One region of the Streptomyces sp. NPDC093225 genome, then DNA from elsewhere that is predicted to be linked to it. Evidence: riboswitches for the same ligand, from Rfam matches in the RefSeq annotation. Region 1 holds a riboswitch; each other region holds the start of a gene.
The links. A riboswitch is a leader RNA that binds a small molecule or an ion and turns the genes downstream of it on or off. The one in region 1 is predicted to bind cyclic di-AMP.

Region 1 (6,983 bases):
ATGTGAGACTCGGTCAGGTCAAGGTCCGTCGTATCTACGGACAGCCTTAGGCATACCCGCGCATATGCCTAAGGCCTACCTGTGGGTACGCGGGGCCGGGTCCGACGGGCGCTCCGCCGCACCGCCCCCGATACCCCTGATGAGGGCCCCGGGCGCCGTTCGGTTGCCTCCCCGGACGGTCCTTTCCGCCCGTGCGGCGCGCTGGATCGGTTGTCGTCTACAGCTATACCGGTGCGGTAGCCGGTGCTCCCCCCACCGCAGTACCCACCACCCCCTCCGATGGCTGACCTCCGGTCGTCCTCGCCCCGTCCGCCCTCACTTCAGGTCGAAGCCGCCGGCTATGAGGTACAGGTCCGGACTGTCCGTGGAAGGGGCCTCGCACCGGGCGGCGACGGGCGGGGCCTCCCGGGAGTCGGGGACGCCGGTCCAGGCCACCCGGCTGCGGCCCTCGGCGTCGCGGTGGAAGCCGAGCGCGACCTCCGGGTGCCACCCCGCCGGGAAGTGCGGCTGCTCGGCCCCCGGCGGGACGGTGTACGTGACCGAGTCCGCGGTGCCGGTGAGGACGGCGTCCTCCCCCTTCCCGACGAGGCAGTCGACCCTGATCTCGGCCCGTACCGTGCCGGTCCACCGCCCGTTCTCGCGGAACGCGTGCTGGACGGTCACGTGACCCCATGACATCGCGGGCGTCGGCCGAGCCGCGCCCGGCCGCGCGACGGAGTGCGCGTCGACGCCCAGGGTGATCGACCCGTCCGGGTCGGGCGCGGGGCCCCGCAGGGCGAGGCGCCCCCAGCCGTGCAGGCTGGTGCTCGCCCGCAGGCCGACGTGGGATCCACGCGCGGCCGGAGCGGCGGTGGCGGAAGAGGCGACAGAAGCGGCGGGGGAGGCAGGAGCGGCAGGACCGGCGGAAGCGGCGGAGGCCGCGGTGACGGGCACGGCGACCACGGCGGCGGTGGCCAGCGCGATGCCCGTGAGGAACGTACGCATGATCGGACCTCTATTCCTGTGCGGAGGCGGGTCGGTTCGATCCCGCTGCACCCACGCTCGCAGCCGCCCCACCCCCACCACGTCCCCCGCGAGAGGGGACCGCCTCCCCCGCCCGGGGGAGGGCCCGTCAGCCCGCCGCGGCACCGCCCGGGCGGTGCGCGCCCACCGGGCCGACTAGGGTCGGGCGCATGCAGGACCAGCCCTCCGCCCAGACCCCGCCCGAGCTCTTCACCTGGGAGTTCGCCACCGATCCGTACCCCGCCTACGCCTGGCTGCGGGAGCACGCGCCGGTGCACCGGACCCGGCTGCCCAGTGGCGTCGAGGCCTGGCTGGTCACCCGCTACGCGGACGCCCGCCAGGCCCTCGCCGACCAGCGGCTCAGCAAGAACCCCGCGCACCACGCGGAGCCCGCGCACGCCAAGGGCAAGACCGGCATTCCGGGCGAGCGCAAGGCCGAGCTGATGACCCATCTGCTCAACATCGACCCGCCGGACCACACCCGGCTGCGGCGGCTGGTGTCGAAGGCGTTCACGCCCCGCCGCGTCGCGGAGTTCACGCCCCGCGTGCAGCAGCTGACCGACCAGCTCATCGACGGCTTCGCGGCGAAGGGGGAGGCGGACCTCATCCACGAGTTCGCGTTCCCGCTCCCCATCTACGCCATCTGCGAGATGCTCGGCGTACCGCGCGAGGACCAGGACGACTTCCGCGACTGGGCGGGCATGATGATCCGCCACGGCGGCGGGCCGCGCGGCGGCGTGGCCCGCTCGGTCAAGCAGATGCGGAGCTACCTGGTCGACCTGATCCACCGCAAACGGGACGATCTGGGCGACGACCTGATCTCCGGTCTCATCCGGGCCAGCGACCACGGCGAGCACCTCACGGAGAACGAGGCCGCCGCGATGGCCTTCATCCTGCTCTTCGCGGGCTTCGAGACGACCGTCAACCTCATCGGGAACGGCCTGCACTCCCTCTTCATGAACCCCCGCGAGCGCGACCGGCTGCAGGCCTCCCTCGCCGCCGGCGAGACGGACCTGCTGGCCACGGGCGTCGAGGAGCTCCTCCGCTACGACGGCCCGGTCGAGCTCGCCACGTGGCGGTTCGCCACCGAGCCCCTGACCCTCGGCGGGCAGTCGGTCGGCACCGGCGACCCGGTACTGGTCGTGCTCGCGGCGGCCGACCGCGACCCGGCGCGCTTCGCCGAACCCGACACCCTCGACCTCGCCCGCTCCGACAACCAGCACCTCGGCTACGGCCACGGCATCCACTACTGCCTCGGCGCGCCGCTCGCGCGCCTGGAGGGGCAGACCGCGCTGGCCACGCTCCTGACGCGCCTGCCCGACCTGCGACTCGCCGTCGAGCCGGCCGAACTCCGCTGGCGGGGCGGGCTCATCATGCGCGGGCTGCGCACCCTCCCGGTCACCTTCACGCCGGAAGGAGCGTGACGGTTCCCTTAAGGAAGATTTCCCTCCGGAAACCGGCCCGAGGGGCGCCGTGCGCCGCGCCGGGGGGACGTAACGGGCTCAACTGGGCGCCGATAGACGGCCCGTAGGGATTCCGACACGGAGCGGAACTGAGCATTCCTCAGTTTCGTGATCTCAACGTGATCTGCGCTGCATCGACTTGTGACATCCGTTCGAACCCGGCTAGGTTCGCGGTCGCCCCCTTGCCGCCACGAAAGGCCCTCACGCATGCGCTCCGGTAACGGCCGCCACCGTCGGCCCCGCCAGGCCCCCGCGATCGTCGTCACGGCTGGAGTCACCGGCTCCGCCCTCGCGCTGCCGCTGCTCGCGGCCACCAGCGCCTCCGCCGCCGACACCACCACCTGGGACAAGGTCGCCGAGTGCGAGAGCGGCGGCGCCTGGAGCGCCGACCTCGGCAACGGCTTCTACGGCGGACTGCAGTTCACCCAGGAAGTCTGGGAGGGCAACGGCGGCCTCGCCTACGCCGCCCGTGCCGACCTCGCCAGTCGTTCGCAGCAGATCACCGTCGGCGAGCGGGTGCTCGCCGCCCAGGGCCCGTCGGCCTGGCCGATGTGCGCGGGCCCGGCCGGCCTGACGAAGGGCGGCCCGAAGGCCAAGGTCGACGCCGGCCTGGAGGACGAGGGCAAGCCGGTCACCCCGGCCCCGGTCCGCCCCGACCAGGGCACGGAGACCCCGGCCGAGCCGACCGAGCCCGCCGCCCCGGGCACCCCGAGCCCCGGCGCCACCACGCCGACGACGCCCTCGACGCCGACGACGCCCGCGACCCCGGGCGGTCCGACGGACCCCGCCTCGCCGTCCGCGCCCACGACGCCGGGGACTCCCGGTACCCCCGGCACGCCGGGCACGCCGGGCACGCCGGGCACGCCCACCGTCCCCGGTACGCCCGGTACGCCCGGTACGCCCGGCACCCCCGACGTCCCGACCGGCACCCCGGGCACCCCCGGCACCCCCGAGACCCCGACCGGCACCCCGTCGGACCCCGGCCAGACCGCCGACGGCGCCACCGGCAAGCACCGCGGCACCCCGGCCCTCGAGGGACCCGGAACCGAATCGGACATATTCGCCGCAACGGGACGTCACGCCGCGAATGATGACCCGGGTGCAGCTGACGGCGCGTCCGGGAACGACGTCTCCACCCTTACGGAGACCACCACCGACCCGACGTACACCGTGCAGCCCGGCGACAGCCTCTCGGAGATCGCGGACGAGAAGGGCCTCAAGGGCGGCTGGGATGCCCTCTACAAGGCGAACGAGCAGCTCATCGGGGATGACGCGGACCTCATCAAGCCGGGACAGAGCCTCCACCTCGGGCAGAAGTAGGGGCAGTTCGGGCGCAGTCGGGACACCCGGTACGCGTTGAATGTCCGGGTTTGGCGCGAGTGAGACATGAGTCTCAGGCCGTCAACTGGCGTGTTGCGTCCGGGAGGTGTGCGCAAGCCCCCTCCCACCTGCGCAAACGCCGGTTCCCGGAAGGCAAGTACGAGCGGTTTCTCCCCGATGTCCCACCTTGAACATCGGGGAGACCTCTGCCTACGGTCTGACCGCTCGCCACCGCGAGCCCCTTCGACCGCACGCCGAGTCCTGCCACCGGACGCAAGGGAACAGTCGACGCGTAAGCGCCGTAGGCAGGAGCGGGGGACCCAAGATTTTTGCCGGGCCCGGCCGTTGAGAGACGGTCACGGAACCGGCTAGGGGTGAAGCCACGCGCTAGGTCGCGAGGCCGGGCAACTCACTCGCCCGAACCCGACAGCTCACCTCGCAGGCGTCGGTGAGGAGACCTTCCATGCTGTCTTCCAGCAAGGGCAAGCACCGCCGTGCGTCCAAGGCCGCCCGTACCGCCGCCCTCGTCGGCGTCGCCGGTGCGGTCGTCGCCGCTCCGCTGATGGCCGCCGGTTCGGCCAGCGCCGCCACCGCTTCCGAGTGGGACCGCGTCGCGCAGTGCGAGTCCGGTGGCAACTGGTCCATCAACACCGGCAACGGCTACTACGGCGGCCTGCAGTTCTCCGCGTCCACCTGGGCGGCGTACGGCGGCACCTCCTACGCCCCGCAGGCCAACCAGGCCTCCAAGTCCCAGCAGATAGCCGTGGCCGAGAAGGTTCTGGCCGCCCAGGGCAAGGGTGCCTGGCCGAGCTGCGGCGTGGGCCTGTCCGGCGCCTCCTACAAGGGCTCCGACGGCTCCACGTCCACGAAGTCCTCCAAGAGCTCCAAGTCCTCGAAGTCGACCGCGAAGAAGAGCACCCGCTCCTCCGAGTCGACCCCGACGACCCGCTCCGCCCGCACCTCCGAGGCCCCGAAGCCGGCGTCCTCCGGCGTCATCAAGAAGGGCGACGGCTCCTACGAGGTGAAGGCCGGCGACACCCTCGGCACCATCGCCGACGCCCAGCAGGTCAAGGGCGGCTGGGAGAAGCTCTTCGAGCTCAACAAGGACATCGTCACCGATGCCGACCTGATCTACCCGGGCCAGATGCTGAAGCTCTCCTGACCGGAGCCGAAGCCCTCTGAGCGGCTCTCGAAGCTCTCCTGAGCGGAGATCTGCTCACCCGGTGCAAGCACGTCCGCCCGGCGCGTCCTCCCCCCGACGCGCCGGGCGGACGTATGTTCGGCGCAGCCCGGGGGTCCCCGAAAGGCCGTCAGGGCCTCCGGAGTGCTCTTGATCAAGGGCCGTATGTCCTGGAAGGCGGGTATTCAGCCCCTTTTTCGTCCCAGGACCCGGGCGGTCGGCTGGCCGATGCCCCGGAGCCGGTTAGGCTCTAGTCCGGCTGGGTCGGTCCCACGGCCCAGGCGCCACCGCACACCTAGCGTCACATCCCAGAAGGAGATGCTCGTGCCGTCCATCGACGTCGTCGTAGCCCGGGAAATCCTGGACTCCCGAGGCAACCCCACGGTCGAGGTCGAGGTCGGCCTCGACGACGGCAGCACCGGCCGTGCTGCCGTTCCCTCCGGTGCCTCCACCGGTGCGTTCGAGGCCATTGAGCTCCGCGACGGGGACCCGAACCGCTACCAGGGCAAGGGCGTCGAGAAGGCCGTCCTCGCCGTCATCGAGCAGATCGGCCCCGAGCTGGTCGGCTACGACGCCACCGAGCAGCGCCTGATCGACCAGGCCATGTTCGACCTGGACGCGACCGACAACAAGGGCTCGCTCGGCGCCAACGCGATCCTCGGCGTCTCCCTGGCCGTGGCGCACGCCGCGTCCGAGGCCTCGGACCTGCCGCTGTTCCGCTACCTCGGCGGCCCGAACGCGCACCTGCTGCCCGTTCCGATGATGAACATCCTGAACGGCGGCTCGCACGCCGACTCCAACGTGGACATCCAGGAGTTCATGATCGCCCCGATCGGCGCGGAGTCCTTCTCCGAGGCCCTGCGCTGGGGCACCGAGGTCTACCACACCCTCAAGTCCGTGCTGAAGTCCAAGGGCCTGTCCACCGGCCTCGGCGACGAGGGCGGCTTCGCCCCGAACCTGGGCTCCAACCGCGAGGCCCTGGACCTCATCCTCGAGGCCATCAAGCAGGCCGGCTACGCCCCGGGCAAGGACATCGCGCTCGCGCTCGACGTCGCCGCGTCCGAGTTCTACAAGGACGGCAAGTACAACTTCGAGGGCCAGGCCCGCTCGGCCGCCGAGATGACCGAGTACTACGAGGAGCTCGTCTCCGCGTACCCGCTCGTCTCCATCGAGGACCCGCTGTTCGAGGACGACTGGGCCGGCTGGAAGGTCATCACCGACAAGCTCGGCGCCAAGGTGCAGCTCGTCGGTGACGACCTGTTCGTCACCAACCCCGAGCGCCTGGCCCGCGGCATCGAGGAGGGCACCGCCAACGCCCTGCTCGTGAAGGTGAACCAGATCGGTTCCCTGACCGAGACCCTCGACGCCGTCGAGCTCGCCCAGCGCAGCGGCTTCAAGTGCATGATGTCGCACCGCTCCGGCGAGACCGAGGACGTCACCATCGCCGACCTGGCCGTCGCCACCAACTGCGGCCAGATCAAGACCGGTGCCCCGGCCCGCTCCGAGCGCGTCGCCAAGTACAACCAGCTGCTGCGCATCGAGGAGATCCTCGACGACGCCGCCGTGTACGCCGGCCGCAGCGCGTTCCCGCGCTTCAAGGGCTGATCCTCCGGTCATCCCCAGAGGTCGCTAGAGCCTCCGTACGTCCCCGCACTCGGTCCCGTACCGTGTGCGGGGACGTACTGCGTCATACGTACTGCGTCGCGCACGGACGCACACGTGCCCGCACGGACGTACGCGTACGCGGGCGCGCACGGACGACGGACCACGGGGAGCAGGGGAGGCGGCGCACATGTCCGGGAACCGGGACCGGTTCTCCACCGCGACCAGGCTGCGGCAGCTCGGGGAGCGCACCGCGGCGCACGTCTACCGCTCGCAGTCCCGGCGCCAGGTGCGGCGCAGTCGGCTGACCGGGCGCGCGGCCCTGCTGGTCCTCGTCCTCTGTACCCTGGTCGTCGCCCTCGCGTACCCGATGCGCCAGTACGTCTCCCAGCGTTCGGAGATCGCCGAGCAGCAGC
Region 2 (6,983 bases), on a different contig from region 1:
GGCCTGGGAGGCCCTCAACAACATCGCCGCCGCCCGGGACCGCCCCCTCGTCATCGTGGTCAACGACAACGAGCGCTCCTACAGCCCCACCATCGGCGGCCTCGCCCACCACCTCGCCTCCCTGCGCACCAGTGAGGGCTACGAGCGGTTCCTCGCCCGCGGGCGGGACCTGCTGGAGCGCACCCCCGTCGTGGGCAGGCCGCTCTACGGCAGCCTCCACGGCGCCAAGAAGGGCTTCAAGGACACCTTCGCCCCACAGGGCATGCTCGAGGACCTGGGCCTGAAGTACCTGGGCCCCGTCGACGGCCACGACACCGCCGCCCTCGAGGAGGCCCTGCACACCGCCAAGCGCTTCCAGGGCCCGGTCCTCGTGCACTGCCTCACCGAGAAGGGACGCGGCTGCCCTCCGGCCCTGGCCGACGAGGCCGACCGCTTCCACACCGTCGGCGTCATCGACCCGCGCACCGGAGAGCCCCTGGAACGTCCGGGCCCCTCCTGGACCTCGGTCTTCGGCAGCGAACTCGCCCGGATCGGCGCCGAGCGGCCCGACGTGGTCGCGGTGACCGCCGCCATGCTGAACCCGGTCGGGTTCACCGAGTTCGCCGCCCGCTACCCGGACCGGGTCTGGGACGTGGGCATCGCCGAGCAGCACGCGGCCACGTCGGCCGCGGGGCTCGCGGCCGGCGGCCTGCACCCGGTCGTCGCCGTGTACGCGACGTTCCTCAACCGCGCCTTCGACCAGGTCCTGATGGACGTCGCGCTGCACGGGTGCGGCGTGACCTTCGTCCTGGACCGCGCCGGCGTCACCGGCACCGACGGACCCTCCCACAACGGCATGTGGGACATGTCGATCCTCCAGGTCGTGCCCGGTCTGCGGATCGCCGCCCCCCGCGACGCGGACCAGCTGCGCGCCCAGCTGCGCGAGGCCCTCGACGTGGCCGACGCGCCGACCGTGGTGCGGTTCCCGAAGGAGGCCGTGGGCGCGCCCGTGGCCGCGGTCGACCGGGCCGGGGGCATGGACGTGCTCGCCCGCCCGGCGGACCTCCGCGACGGCACCCTCGGAGAGCGCGGCCCGGAAGGGGCCGCCCCGGCCCCGGGGGAGTACGGCCCCGGAGGAGCCGCCCCGGGAGAGGACGTGCTGATCGTCTCGGCCGGGGCGATGGCCCGGGTCTGCCTCGGCGCCGCCGAGCTGCTCGCCGCCCGGGGCATCGGCTGCACCGTCGTCGACCCGCGCTGGGTCAAGCCCCTCGACGCGGCCCTCGTCCCGTTGGCCGCCCGGCACCGCATGGTCGCGGTGGTGGAGGACGGCATCCGCACCGGGGGCGTGGGCTGGGCGGCCGACCGGCTGCTGCGGGACGCGGAGGTCGACGTACCGCTGCGCGTGTACGGCATCCCGGAGCGGTTCCTCGCGCACGCCAAGCGCGGGGAGGTGCTGGCCGACCTCGGGCTGACCCCCGTCGAGGTCGCGGGCCGCATCGCGGAGGCACTGGAACGCATCGGCAACAGGTCGGGCACGGCGTACGACAAGGAGCGGAGCGCATGACGCAGGACCCCACCGGGACGCCGCACGGCCCGGCCGCCGCACCGGGACCGGGAGTCGGAACGGGCCCGACGGGGGCAGGCAAGGGCCCGACGGGCGCCGGCAAGGGCTTCGACCTCGGCCGGCTGCTCGCCGAACGCGGGGCGGAGCGGTACGAGCTGCACGCCCGGTACCTGAACCACCAGCTGCCCCGGATGCTGCACACCATCGGCTTCGACAAGGTCTACGAGCGGGCCGAGGGCGCCCACTTCTGGGACGACGACGGCAACGACCACCTCGACATGCTCGCCGGCTTCGGCGTGATGGGCCTCGGCCGGCACCACCCCGTCGTGCGCAAGGCCCTGCACGACGTCCTCGACGCCTCGCTGGCCGACCTCACCCGGTTCGACTGCCAGCCGCTGCCCGGCCTGCTGGCCGAGCGGCTGCTGGCGTACAGCCCCCACCTCGACCGGGTCTTCTTCGGCAACAGCGGCACCGAGGCGGTCGAGACCGCCCTGAAGTTCGCCCGCTACGCCACCGGCCGGCCGCGGATCCTGTACTGCTCGCACGCCTTCCACGGGCTGACCACGGGCTCCCTCTCCGTCAACGGCGAGAGCGGCTTCCGCGACGGCTTCGCCCCGCTGCTGCCCGACACGGCGGTGCCGCTGGGCGACCTCGGCGCGCTGGAGCGCGAGCTGCGGCACGGCGACGTGGCCGCGCTGATCGTCGAGCCGATCCAGGGCAAGGGCGTCCACCCCGCGCCGCCCGGCTACCTGCGCGGGGCCCAGGAGCTGCTGCACCGGCACAAGGCGCTGCTGATCGCCGACGAGGTGCAGACCGGACTCGGACGGACCGGTGACTTCTACGCCTACCAGCACGAGCCGGGCGTCGAGCCGGACCTGGTGTGCGTGGCCAAGGCCCTGTCGGGCGGGTACGTCCCGGTGGGCGCCACCCTCGGCAAGGACTGGATCTTCAAGAAGGTCTACTCGTCCATGGACCGGGTCCTCGTCCACTCGGCCAGCTTCGGATCCAACGCGCAGGCCATGGCGGCCGGGCTCGCGGTGCTGTCGGTGATGGAGGACGAGGGGATCGTCGCCCGGGCCCGCGCGACGGGCGACCTGCTGCGCGGGAAGCTGGCCGCGCTCGTCGACACGTACGAGCTGCTGCACGAGGTGCGCGGGCGGGGGCTGATGATCGGCATCGAGTTCGGGCGGCCCTCGTCGCTGGGGCTGCGCAGCCGGTGGACGATGCTCCAGGCGGCGCGCAAGGGGCTCTTCGCGCAGATGGTCGTGGCGCCGCTGCTGCAGAAGCACCGGATCCTGACCCAGGTCTCGGGCGACCACCTGGAGGTCATCAAGCTGATCCCGCCGCTGGTCATCGACGAGGCGGACGTGGACCGGTTCGTGACCGCCTTCCGTGCGGTGATGGACGAGGCGCACGGTGGGGGCGGGCTGATGTGGGAGTTCGGGCGGATGCTGGTGAAGCAGGCGGTCAACGGCGGGCGGTGAGGGGGGGCGGGGAAGTGGCCGGGTGGGCGCGCGGGGGAGTCGGCGGCCGGGTGAGCACGCCGGGGAGGGCGGGTGACCCGCCTCCCCGGCGCGGCCGCGGGCCGCGGTGCGCTCAGACCAGCAGGCGGGCGCGCAGCCGCTCGCGGGTGTCGTGGGTGAGGCCGAGGCCCTCGGCCAGGTAGCCCTCGACGCCGCCCCAGGTCTCCTGGATGGCCCCGAACGCGCCCTCGAGGTACTCGACCCGGGCGTCGAACAGGGGGCTCAGCAGCCGCGTGACCTCGGGGGAGCGGGCCGGGACGCCGGGGCGCGGGCGGACCACGTAGCGGCGGTGCGGGGCGTTCGACTCGAGGTAGTCCGCCAGGATCGCGTCGCGTTCCACGCCGAGGGCGAGCAGGGTCACCGCCATCGACAGGCCGGCCCGGTCCTTGCCGGCCGCGCAGTGCATGAGCGCCGGCACGTTGTCCTCGGCGAGGGCGTGGACGATGCGGCCGTGCTCGGCGGTCCGGGTGCGCACGAGTCTGCGGTACCAGGCGACCATCCCGGCCTCGCCCTTGCCGTCGCCGAGTTCGGTGCGCAGCCGGACCACGTCCTCGGAGCGGACCGTGGCCCAGAACTCCTTCCCGTCGCCGACGTCGGAGAGCGGGATGCTGACGTGGCGGACGCCGGGGAGTTCGACGTCCCGGCCCTCGATGAGGGTGTCCTCTTCGTTGCGGAAATCGAAGATGGTGTGGAGTCCGAGTGATGCGAGATATTCCGCATCGTTTTCAGTGGCATGAGCGAGATGTCCGCTTCGGTACAGAAGTCCTGTACGTACGTGTCGTCCGTCGACGGTCGGAAGGCCGCCCACGTCGCGGAAGTTGCGCACTCCGGTCAGCTCCGGCTCGCCCGTGGGCGCCTGGGGTATCTGCTGGGTCACAAGGGACTCCTTGCGGCTCGAGTGATGTCCGAATTGCACTACTTGGCGTCAAGTTACCGCAATGTGGCGGCAGATGGAGCCCCTCTCGTGAGCAGGATCATACGGTGACCGTCTGTGGCCGGTATGGAAGCCTGAATTCCGTTCTGTGCAGGCCCGTTAAGACTGCGCAATAGACGGAGTGTGACCGGAATTCCGGCGATCATTCACCGGAGGGAATCCGCTCGGGAATTCGAAGCTTGTTCCGCTCCGAGGTGCTCGATTACGGTCGCGATCGATCCGGGCGGAACGCCAAATCCTGCCGCCGCCCGATGGACCGCACCCGATCACTCGTCCGGCAGGAGCGGGGGAACCAGTTACACCGCCGTTTCCGGATCTTTCTCCGGAGTTCCGGATCTCCGTCCGGGCTTCCGGATCTTCTTCCGGACGGCTCGGGGTGAAGTCGCGATCACACGCGGCCGGGCACCTCCAGCCCGAACCCGACAGCTCACCTCGCAGGCGCCGGAGAGGAATTCGCCATGCCCGGAAAGGGTAAGCACCGCCGACCGAAGTCCAGCCCGCTCGCCCGGGGCTTCGCCGCCGCCGGCACCGGCGGCGCCGCCCTCGCGCTGCCCCTGATCGGCGCCGCGGGCGCCCACGCCGCGGCTCCGGCCGCTGCTCCCGCCGCTGCTCCGGCCGTCGCTCCCGCGGCTGTGACGGCTGCGGTTGCGGCTCCGGCTCCGGCCGCGGCCCGGTCCACGTACACCGTCGTGCCCGGCGACTGCCTCTCGGAGATCGCCGCGGAGCACCACGTGGCGGGTGGCTGGCAGAAGCTGTACGCCGACAACCGCCGGGCCGTCGGCGCCGACCCGTCCCTGATCCACCCCGGTCTGGAGCTCAGCCTGGCCGGCCGGGGCGCTGCACCGGAGTCTCCCGCCGGGCACGGGGCCGGTACCGCGCCGAAGGCCGGTACCGGGTCGAAGACCGGGGCCCAGGCCGCTCCGAAGAAGGCCCCGGCTGCCGCGCAGCGGTCCGCCGCCCCGCAGACCGCCAGCCGCTCCGCCGCCCGCCCGGCCGCCGCGCCGGCGTCCGCCGCAGCCGCGGCCGCCGTCGCATCCGCCCCGAGCTTCGTCGTCCCGGTCAGCGCCGCCATCACCACCCCGTACCACCTGGGCGGCAGCATGTGGTCCAGCGGCTACCACACCGGCATCGACTTCGCGGTCGGCACCGGCACCTCCGTCCACGCCGTGGGCGCGGGCACCGTGGTCTCCGCCGGCTGGGCGGGCGCCTACGGCAACGAGGTGATCATCCGGCACGCCGACGGCCGCTACTCGCAGTACGGCCACCTGTCGTCGCTCAGCGTCTCGGCCGGCCAGACCGTGCGCGTGGGCGAGGTCGTCGGCCTCTCGGGTTCGACGGGCAACTCCACCGGCCCGCACCTGCACTTCGAGATCCGCACCGGTCCCAGCTACGGCCAGGACGTCGACCCGCTGGCCTACCTGAGGGCCAAGGGCGTCAACGTCTGAGGCGCGTTCCGGGGAGGGGGCGAGCGGCGGGGTCGGCACCGAGGAGGGGTGCCGGCGCCGCCGCTCGGTCCGGAGGGCGGGTCCGGTCGCGGGCGACGCTTTCCGGCCAAACTGACCGGGTGGTCCATATCACCCTGCGTCAACCCCTCCTTACGGTCGCGTAGGTCACATCCTTCGGTGAAGGATGTCGTTCCGTGGCAGGCGATTCGACACCATCAGCAGATCAGGCACCCGTAACTCCTCTTCCTCCCATCGGCTCCTACGCGGCGATCGGCGACAGCTTCACCGAGGGCGTCGGCGACCCCGGCCCCGACGGCGCCTTCGTCGGCTGGGCCGACCGGCTGGCCGTACTCCTGGCCGACCGGCTCCCCGAGCACGAGTTCCGGTACGCCAACCTCGCCGTCCGCGGCCGGCTCCTCGACCAGATCGTGGCCGAGCAGCTTCCGCGGGCCAAGGGGCTCGCCCCCGAGCTCGTCACCTTCTGTGCGGGCGGCAACGACATCATCCGGCCGGGCAGCGACCCCGACGCGGTCGCCGAGCGCTTCGAGGCGGCCGTGGCCGACCTCGTGGGCGCCGTCCCGACCGTGATGATCACCACGGGCTTCGACACCCGCGGCGTACCGGTCCTGCGCCACCTGCGCGGCAAGGTCGCCACGTACACCGCGCACGTCCGTGCCATCGCCGACCGTTACGACTGCCCGGTCCTCGACCTGTGGTCGCTCAAGTCCGTCCAGGACCGGCGCGCGTGGGACCACGACCGGCTCCACTTGTCCCCGGAGGGCCACACCCGGGTCGCGCTGCGGGCCGCCCAGGTCCTCGGGCTGGACGTACCGGCCGACCCCGACCAGCCCTGGCCGCCGGAGCAGCCGCGCGGCTCCGCCGAGGTCACCCGCGACAACATCCAGTGGGCGCGCGAGCACCTGGTGCCGTGGATCGGGCGCCGACTGCGCGGCGAGTCCTCGGGCGACAACGTGGAGCCCAAGCGCCCGGATCTGCTGCCGCTGTAGCGGGGTCGGTCCCGTGGGGTTCGGTTCCGGCCCCGGTGGGGTCGGGTGCCGGCCCCGGTGGGGTTCGGTGTCCGTGCGGACCGGGTGGGGCGACCACCCGACCGGGCCAAACGTGCTGTTCCGACCGGGCGAACGTGCCGGGCCGCCCGGGGCGGCCGGCATGACCGCCCCGGCCGGGGGGAACGGCCACGGTGAACCGGACGACCGGATTCCCGGCGGCTGGAATCCTTCGGCCGGGTCCCGCGTTGGGAAGGGCAGAGACACCCCGTCCACCCGCTCTCACCAGCACCCACCGTCCCAGGAGGCGCCTTGTCCGGCTCACGTTCCCTGCGAGCAGGGCTGCGCGCACTGCGGCCCGAGGCCTTCGGCGCGGATCCGTCCGGCGAACGGATGGAGCGCATCCGCCGCTCGCCGAACTTCGCCGACGGCGTCTTCCAGAACCCGCTCGGGGCCCGGCGCGGCCCCTCCGGCTCCATGCTGGAGTTCGCCAAGGTCTACTTCCGCAAGGAGGAACGGGTCCGGCGCGCCCCG
Region 3 (6,983 bases), on a different contig from region 1:
GCCGGGCCTGCGTGCGGCGGGACCCCAGCGCGCCCACGTAGGGGATCCCGAGCCGCAGTGCGCCGCCCAGCACCGGCGCGTCGAACGACGGCTCGTGACTGAGCATCACCAGACAGGCCGAACCCCGCCGTGCCGTCAGCCGCTTCTCCGCCTCCGCACGGTCCTGGGTCGTCAGCCACTCCCAGCCGAGCAGTTCCGCCTGCCGCCCGATCAGCTCGGCGAGCTCGCCGGTCCCGCCGATCACCAGGTACGGATCGGCCGGGTACGCCTCGATCAGGACCAGGCCCTCGTCGCTGTAGCGGGCCTCGCGCCCCGCCCGGTGCCGCCCCAGGAGCTCCAGGGCCTCGCGCACCGCCTCCGGACCGCCGGCGGGAGCGGCGCCGTCGCCGACGCGCACGACGGTGCTCACGGCCTGCGTGCCGTCCTCGCTCAGCCGCGTCACCAGGGCCGCGCTCGACCCGAGCGCCAGCTCCTCCCACCACTGCCCGGGAACGGACGCCAGCGGCTGCACCAGGATCTCCGACTGCCCGCCGCAGGTGAGGCCCGCGCCGGTCGCCTCGGTGCCGTGCACCGACACCTGGCAGACCCGCGCCGTCACCCCGTCCGGGACCGCGGCCGCCTCCGCGACGAGCTGCTCGTCGAACACCCCCCGGTACAGGCTCCCCGCGCACTCGCCCCGCGGATCGACGAGCAGCGCCCCGGCGGGGTCCCGGGGGCCGAAGCCCTGCTCGGTCACGGGCCGGGCCAGGAACGCCGTACGCCCCTCGGCCGCCCACCGCCGCGCCGTCTCCACCAGCTCGCGCATCACACGCCGCCCTTCTCGCGTCTTCCCGGTCTTCCCAGGTCAGACCCCAACGTATGCCCGCCGGCGGCCCGCGCACCCGCGCCGGACGGAACTTCGGCCGGTCCGCCAACCCGCTCGCTTGGACGATCTGCCGGGGCCGGCCCGGGACGGCCTTGGTGGAAGTCGATCAAGGCCCGGTCGTACCCCGCGCCGGCAGGGCGCCCGGCCCGGGCGCGGGGGGCGCGCGCCGCGCGACGGGGCGGTACACGGGCTGAAGACAACGAATTCATACCGGTGTGCCAGGGCGCCGTTTCCCGTTCGGCGAGGTCCGGGTTGAGCCGTCCGTGACGACTCCTCCCGGCCCGGCCGCCCCGCCGGGCGCACGCCACGCACCCGTGGCCGCCCTGAGCGGTGCCTACTGGCTCGACTCACCGTCCCGCCACGAGGGCGAGGACTGCGGCCGCTGCGACCAGCTGCGGCGCGCGAACGCCGCGCTCGTCCGGCTGCCCGGCCCCAGCGAACGCCGGGAGCGTCCCGGGCTCCCTCCGCAGGAGCGGGGCGCGGCGGCGCTGCGCGTGGTCATGACCATCCTCGCGGTCCTCACCATCGCCTCGGCCCTGGCCGTCACCGGTCTCGGCGACTGACCCGCGCGTCAGTCCTGCGAGCGCTCCGTGACGGCCGCGTCGGTGCGGTCGCTCAGGAACTCGTACCACCGGCGCTGCAGGCAGACGTAGCGGGTGTCCGCCTCCACCAGGCGCAGGAAGGCCGCCACCGTGTCCGTCAGGCGCGCCTGGAGCCCGGTGTCGGTCAGGTTGCCCTCCGGCGTGAAGCCCTCGTGGGCGCGGGCGAGGCTGAACATGTCCGGGTAGACACGGGTGCCCAGGTGCTCCAGCGGGACGCGCAGGGCCCACAGCCCGCGGTTGCCGCCCACCAGCGAGGGCGAGGCGGACACCAGCAGGGCGTGCTTGTCCTTGAACGGCTGGGGGCGCACTCGGGAGACCCAGTCGATCGCGTTCTTCAGCACGCCCGGTACGGAGGCGTTGTACTCGGGCGAGGCGATCACGAAGCCGTCGCAGGAGGCGATCCGCTCGCGCAGCGCCAGTGCGCCCTGCGGCAGGCCGGTCTCCTGCTCGGTGTCGCCGTCGTAGACCGGCATGTCGAAGTCGGCCATGCGCGCGAGGTCGACGGCGCCGCCGGCCTGGGCGGCGAGCCGGGCGACGAGCTCGGCGAGCCGCGAGTTGAGGGAGTCGGAGCGCCGGGAGGCGCCGAAGACCAGCACGCGGACCGGCTCGCGGCCCGTCCCGTGCGCGGAGTCTGCGGTCATGGGGTGGGGCCTCCAGGGCGGGCGGTGGCGGGCGGGCGGCGGGCCGCCGACGGGGCCGCCGACGGGGCCGCCGACGGGGCGGCGACGGGGCGGCGACGGGGCGGCGACGGGCGAGGCACACCGAGCGGAGCACACGCGCGGAGCCGGGGGCGGGTGCCCGGGCCGTCGCGGGACGGAAGTCACCCGGGCAGCCGCACACCCGGCGCACCGCAATGCTCCATCCTCACCCAGTTGATTCCTTAAGTCCGATTTGGGCTGGAGTGATGGTTTCTGTTGCGTGACGCCCGGCTCGGTCAATTCCTCGGGTTTGGCTGGTCTTTCCCGCTTATGTGGCACCGTCGTGCATTCGGTGACATGTGTCACGTGGGACGCGTCGGGGCGGGGAGATCGACTTCGCGACTGCGGCTCTGTGGAGCCTCAGTTGGCCATCGGCGTGTCGGCCGATCATGTTCGTTTTCCGTCGCCGTTCCTGCGGCAACTTTGCGTTAAGGAATTCGGGACTTGTTCAGCCGTGCAGCTCTCGCCTACGGTCACGCTCATTCCGGGTGGAACGCCGAATCCTGCCGCCGCCCGGATTCCCCACACCACTCACTCATTCACGTACGGCAGGAGCGGGGGACCCAGGTAAGCGCCGCACCGGCCCATCCGGTGCGGCTTGGGGTGAAGGCGCGCTCGACCAGCGCGTCCGGGCATCTCCAGCCCGAACCCGACAGCTCACCTCGCAGGCGACGGAGAGGAATGCGCCATGCCCGGAAAAGGCAAGCACCGCCGTCCCAAGAACTCTCGACTCGGCCGCGGATTCTTCGCGGTCGGCACCGGCGGCGCCGCCCTGGCCCTGCCCGTGATCGGCGCGACCACCGCCGCGGCGGCCGCCCCGACGGCAACGCATTCGATCACTGTCGCAAAGATCGCCGCCCCCACCCTCACCCCCGAGGCCCTTCTGAAGGCCCCGGCCACGTATTCCGTCGTCGCCGGTGACTCGCTCGCCGGGATCGCGAAGAAGCACGGTGTGGCGGGCGGTTGGAAGAAGCTGTACCAGGACAACAAGTCCGTCATCGGTGACGACCCGTCACTGATCCGACCGGGCATGAAGCTCCGCGTGGACGGCAAGGCCGCGGCCCCCGCCCGCACCGCCGCCGCGCGCGCCGACCGCTCGACCCGCCCCACGACCCTCAAGGCCACCCCGGCCGTGGTGAAGAAGACGTACGCGAACAACCTCGACGGTTGGATCCGCGAGTCCCTCGACATCATGGCCAAGCACGGCATCCCCGGCTCGTACAACGGCATCTACCGCAACGTCATGCGCGAGTCCTCGGGCAACCCGCTCGCCATCAACAACTGGGACATCAACGCCCAGAACGGCATCCCGTCGAAGGGCCTGCTCCAGGTCATCCAGCCGACGTTCAACGCCTACCACGTGCCCGGCACGTCGATGGACCTCTACGACCCGGTCGCCAACATCACCGCGGCGTGCAACTACGCGGCTGCCCGCTACGGTTCGATCGACAACGTGTTCGGCGCCTACTGACCGGTCGCCGTACCGCACGCCGGCGCTGCACGCGCCGGCACCGCGCCCGCCGCCTCGGCCGGCCCGGAAGACCGCTCGGGGGTCTATCGGGCCGGCCGTCGCGTCGTCGGCGGGTCACCGCGCGGGCGGGCGGCGGCCGAGGCCACCGCGCGCGGCGGAGGGGCGGCGGGTCACAACGCCTGAGGGAAGCGGAAGAGGCGGTCCGGGTCCAGGGCGCGGCGCAGCGCTTCCAGGCGGGCCAGGTTCGGCCCGTAGTAGGCCCCGCGCCAGTCCGTGAGCGCGGGGTCGGCGTAGTTCTGGTAAGCCGCCCCGCTCGCCCACGGCCGCAGCGCGGACCACAGCCCGCCCAACCAGGCCTCGTGCCGGGCCGCCTCCGCCGCCGAGGCCCCGGCGGGCCAGTACGCCAGGTACTGGGTGAGCAGCCCGTACGAGCGGTGGGCGAAGGCGGTCTCCGCGACGCCCACCCGGTTCAGCGCGCCGCCGCACACCCCGTCCAGCTGCACCACCCCCCGCCCGCCCGGCGGCACCGCCCCCGGGTACCCGGCCAGCGCGTCGAGCAGCGCGGCCACGGCCGCCGGCGGCAGGCCCGCGCCGGTCCAGAAGTCCGACCGGCCGGCGTACGAGTCGCGCCCCAGCAGTCCCGCCGGATCGTGCCCCGGCAGCGTGCCCGGCAGCCGGCACTGCGCGGCCGCGTACCCGAGACACCCGGCCATCGCCCGCATCGTGTCGGCGTAACCGCGCCGGACGACGTACCGGTCGCGCGGCTGCACGCCGACCGCCGCGGCCAGTCGGTCCAGCTCCTCCTCCAGCTCCGCCCGCCCGTCCAGGCACACCACCCGCACGGCGGGCGCGGGCACCGCGCCGTCGCCCCGTCCGCTCCGTCCCCCGTGCCCGCCATGCCTGCCGTCCCCGCCGCTCCTGCCGTTCGGCCCGCGGTCCCGGCCGTCCCGGTCGTCCCCGCCGTCCACGGTGAACTCGAGCTGGCTCCAGAACGGGTCCGCCAGCCCGGCCAACCAGCGCTGCCAGGCCCCCACCAGCCCGGCCGTCGCCGACGCCGGCCAGTGCAGCTCGGCGAAGCCGCAGTCGCCGGCCGGCCAGGTCCGGAACCGGAACTCGGTGACCACGCCGAAGTTCCCGCCGCCCCCGCCGCGCAGCGCCCAGAAGAGCTCCGCGTCCTGCGCCGGGCCCACCTCGCGCACCCGCCCGTCCGGCGTCACCACCCGCGCGCCCGTGAGCGCGTCGCTGGTGGCCCCGTACGCCCGGGCGGCCACGCCCAGGCCGCCGCCGAGGGTCAGCCCCGCGATGCCCACCGACGGGCAGAGCCCGGCCGGCAGGGCCGCGCCCCGGGCGCCGAGCGCCGCGTGGACCTCGCCCAGCCGGGCGCCCGCCCCGATCCGGGCGGAGCCGGTTCCGGGCTCGACCGCGGCCATCAGCCCGACGTCGACGACCAGGCCCGTCCCCGTCGACCAGCCCGGGTAGCTGTGCCCGCCGCCGCGCGCCACGACCGGCAGTCCGGCGCGGCGGGCGAAGTCGAGGCAGGTCACCACGTCGTCCTCGTGCGCCGGGTACGCCACGGCCGCCGGGGCCACCGCGTCGTGCCGCGGCTGGAACAGCCGCCGGGCCTCCGCGTACGCCGCCTCGCCGGGCCGGACCAGCCGCCCGTCCAGCCCCCGCGCCAGGGCGTCCAGGTCCGGCTCGCGGCCGCGCGCGAAACCGGCGGCGAGCGGAGCTGCCAGTAACTGCCGACGACCCAGACCCATGTCCCCTACTCCTGCCATCCCGCTCCCCGGAAAGCCGCGCGCCCCGCCGGGCCGCGCCCCCCGCGTGCCGCGGACGGGCCCGGCGCGGCGCGCGCGGGAGGCCGTACCGCCCCGTGGGCCCGGGGGCTACCGCCGGTAAAACCGAAGAAAATTCCCGGGCTCCGGACTGCGGTTCCCGCACACCCCGTTTTCGTTGCCTTAGCACGTTCTTAACGCGTTCTTGGTCTGTGCGGGCGTGTCAGAGCAACGGATTCCGCAGCAGGCAAGGCATTGACCTGTGGTGCACCGGAGGCTTCCATTCAGCCCGGGAGCCATTGGAACCACCCTGACCACCTGCCGCCTCGGAGGCGATACCGCTCCCACCCCCTGAACCACCGCACACGCCGATCGGAACCGCCAGATGACCGACACCCTCAGCGCCCCGCACGCGCTGGCCCCCCAGACCGGCCCCGTGCCGCAGAAGCTGAAGCGCTCCATCGGTGTCGTGGGCGGCACCCTGCTCACGCTGTCGTGCGTGACGCCGGCCTCGACCCTCTTCGTGGTCGTCCCGGACCTGTTCTCCAGCGTCGGCACCTTCACCTGGCTCACCATCGCGATCGGCTCGCTGCTCTGCATCGGCGTCGCGTTCTGCTACTCCGAGCTGGGCACCCTCATCCCCAGCGCGGGCGGCGAGTACGCCATCGTCTCCACCCTCGCCGGCCGCCTCGCCGGCTGGCTGGTGTTCGTGCTGTCCCTGCTGGTGGTGATGATCGTGCCGCCGGTGATCGCCATGGGCACCGCCGACTACCTCGCCCCCCTCGTCCACGTCCCGGCCCCGCTGGCGGGCGCCGGGGTGATGCTGCTCGCCACCCTCGCGGGCCTGCTCGACCTGCGCGCCAACGCCTGGATCACCGGCATCTTCCTCGTCCTCGAGGTCATCGCGGCCGGCGTCGTCGCGGTCCTCGGCTTCGCCCACTCCGAGCACGGCACCGGCACCCTCGTGCACGGTGCCGTGGCATCGGGCGAGGGCGGGGCGCACGCCGCCGTCACCGCGGGCCTGGTGATCTCCGGCCTGGCCATCGCCCTCTTCATCACGCAGGGCTTCTCCACCGCCGTCTACCTCTCCGAGGAACTGGAGAACCCGCGCCGCAACGTGGCCCGCACCGTGCTCGCCACGCTGGCCATCTCCACGGCCGTCATCCTCGTCCCGGTCATCGCCATCACCATGGGCGCCCCCGACCTGGCGACCCTGACCAACGGCGACATCAGCGGCATGATCGCGGCCTGGTCCAACTCGGCCGTCGGCACCTTCATCAGCCTCTGCGTCGCCCTCGCCATCATCAACGCGGGCATCGTCATGGTGATCCAGAACTCCCGCGTGCTCTTCGCCTCCGCCCGTGACAAGGCCTGGCCCGAGCCCGTCAACAACGCCCTCGCCCGTCTCGGCCGGTTCGGCTCCCCGTGGGTCGCCACCCTGGTGGTCGGCGTTCCCGGCGCGGCGCTCTGCTTCGTGAACCTCGACACCCTGTACGGAGTCACCGGCGTCTCGGTCACCGGCATGTACCTGCTGGTCGCCGTGGCCGCCCTGTTCAGCCGTCGGGGCGCCCA

Region 2: another riboswitch for cyclic di-AMP. It lies ahead of ACIQCH_RS21610 (LysM peptidoglycan-binding domain-containing M23 family metallopeptidase); the one in region 1 lies ahead of ACIQCH_RS08245 (transglycosylase family protein).
Region 3: another riboswitch for cyclic di-AMP. It lies ahead of ACIQCH_RS07310 (transglycosylase SLT domain-containing protein); the one in region 1 lies ahead of ACIQCH_RS08245 (transglycosylase family protein).

Annotation. Positions count from the first base shown of each region.
Region 1 is NZ_JBIVNX010000006.1:39,453-46,435, reverse strand. Features, by position in the region: gene ACIQCH_RS08260 (hypothetical protein) at 316-984, opposite strand; gene ACIQCH_RS08255 (cytochrome P450) at 1,173-2,426, shown strand; gene ACIQCH_RS08250 (transglycosylase family protein) at 2,673-3,785, shown strand; cyclic di-AMP (ydaO/yuaA leader) riboswitch at 4,073-4,245, shown strand; gene ACIQCH_RS08245 (transglycosylase family protein) at 4,249-4,947, shown strand; gene eno (phosphopyruvate hydratase) at 5,284-6,570, shown strand; gene ACIQCH_RS08235 (septum formation initiator family protein) at 6,758-6,983, shown strand, end outside.
Region 2 is NZ_JBIVNX010000023.1:67,945-74,927, reverse strand. Features, by position in the region: gene dxs (1-deoxy-D-xylulose-5-phosphate synthase) at 1-1,543, shown strand, start outside; gene ACIQCH_RS21620 (aspartate aminotransferase family protein) at 1,540-3,027, shown strand; gene ACIQCH_RS21615 (tyrosine-protein phosphatase) at 3,140-3,943, opposite strand; cyclic di-AMP (ydaO/yuaA leader) riboswitch at 4,250-4,454, shown strand; gene ACIQCH_RS21610 (LysM peptidoglycan-binding domain-containing M23 family metallopeptidase) at 4,459-5,445, shown strand; gene ACIQCH_RS21605 (SGNH/GDSL hydrolase family protein) at 5,640-6,452, shown strand; gene ACIQCH_RS21600 (MBL fold metallo-hydrolase) at 6,762-6,983, shown strand, end outside.
Region 3 is NZ_JBIVNX010000005.1:86,311-93,293, forward strand. Features, by position in the region: gene ACIQCH_RS07295 (XdhC family protein) at 1-805, opposite strand, end outside; gene ACIQCH_RS07300 (hypothetical protein) at 1,129-1,428, shown strand; gene ACIQCH_RS07305 (NADPH-dependent FMN reductase) at 1,437-2,108, opposite strand; cyclic di-AMP (ydaO/yuaA leader) riboswitch at 2,688-2,849, shown strand; gene ACIQCH_RS07310 (transglycosylase SLT domain-containing protein) at 2,854-3,636, shown strand; gene ACIQCH_RS07315 (FAD-binding oxidoreductase) at 3,807-5,396, opposite strand; gene ACIQCH_RS07320 (APC family permease) at 5,797-6,983, shown strand, end outside.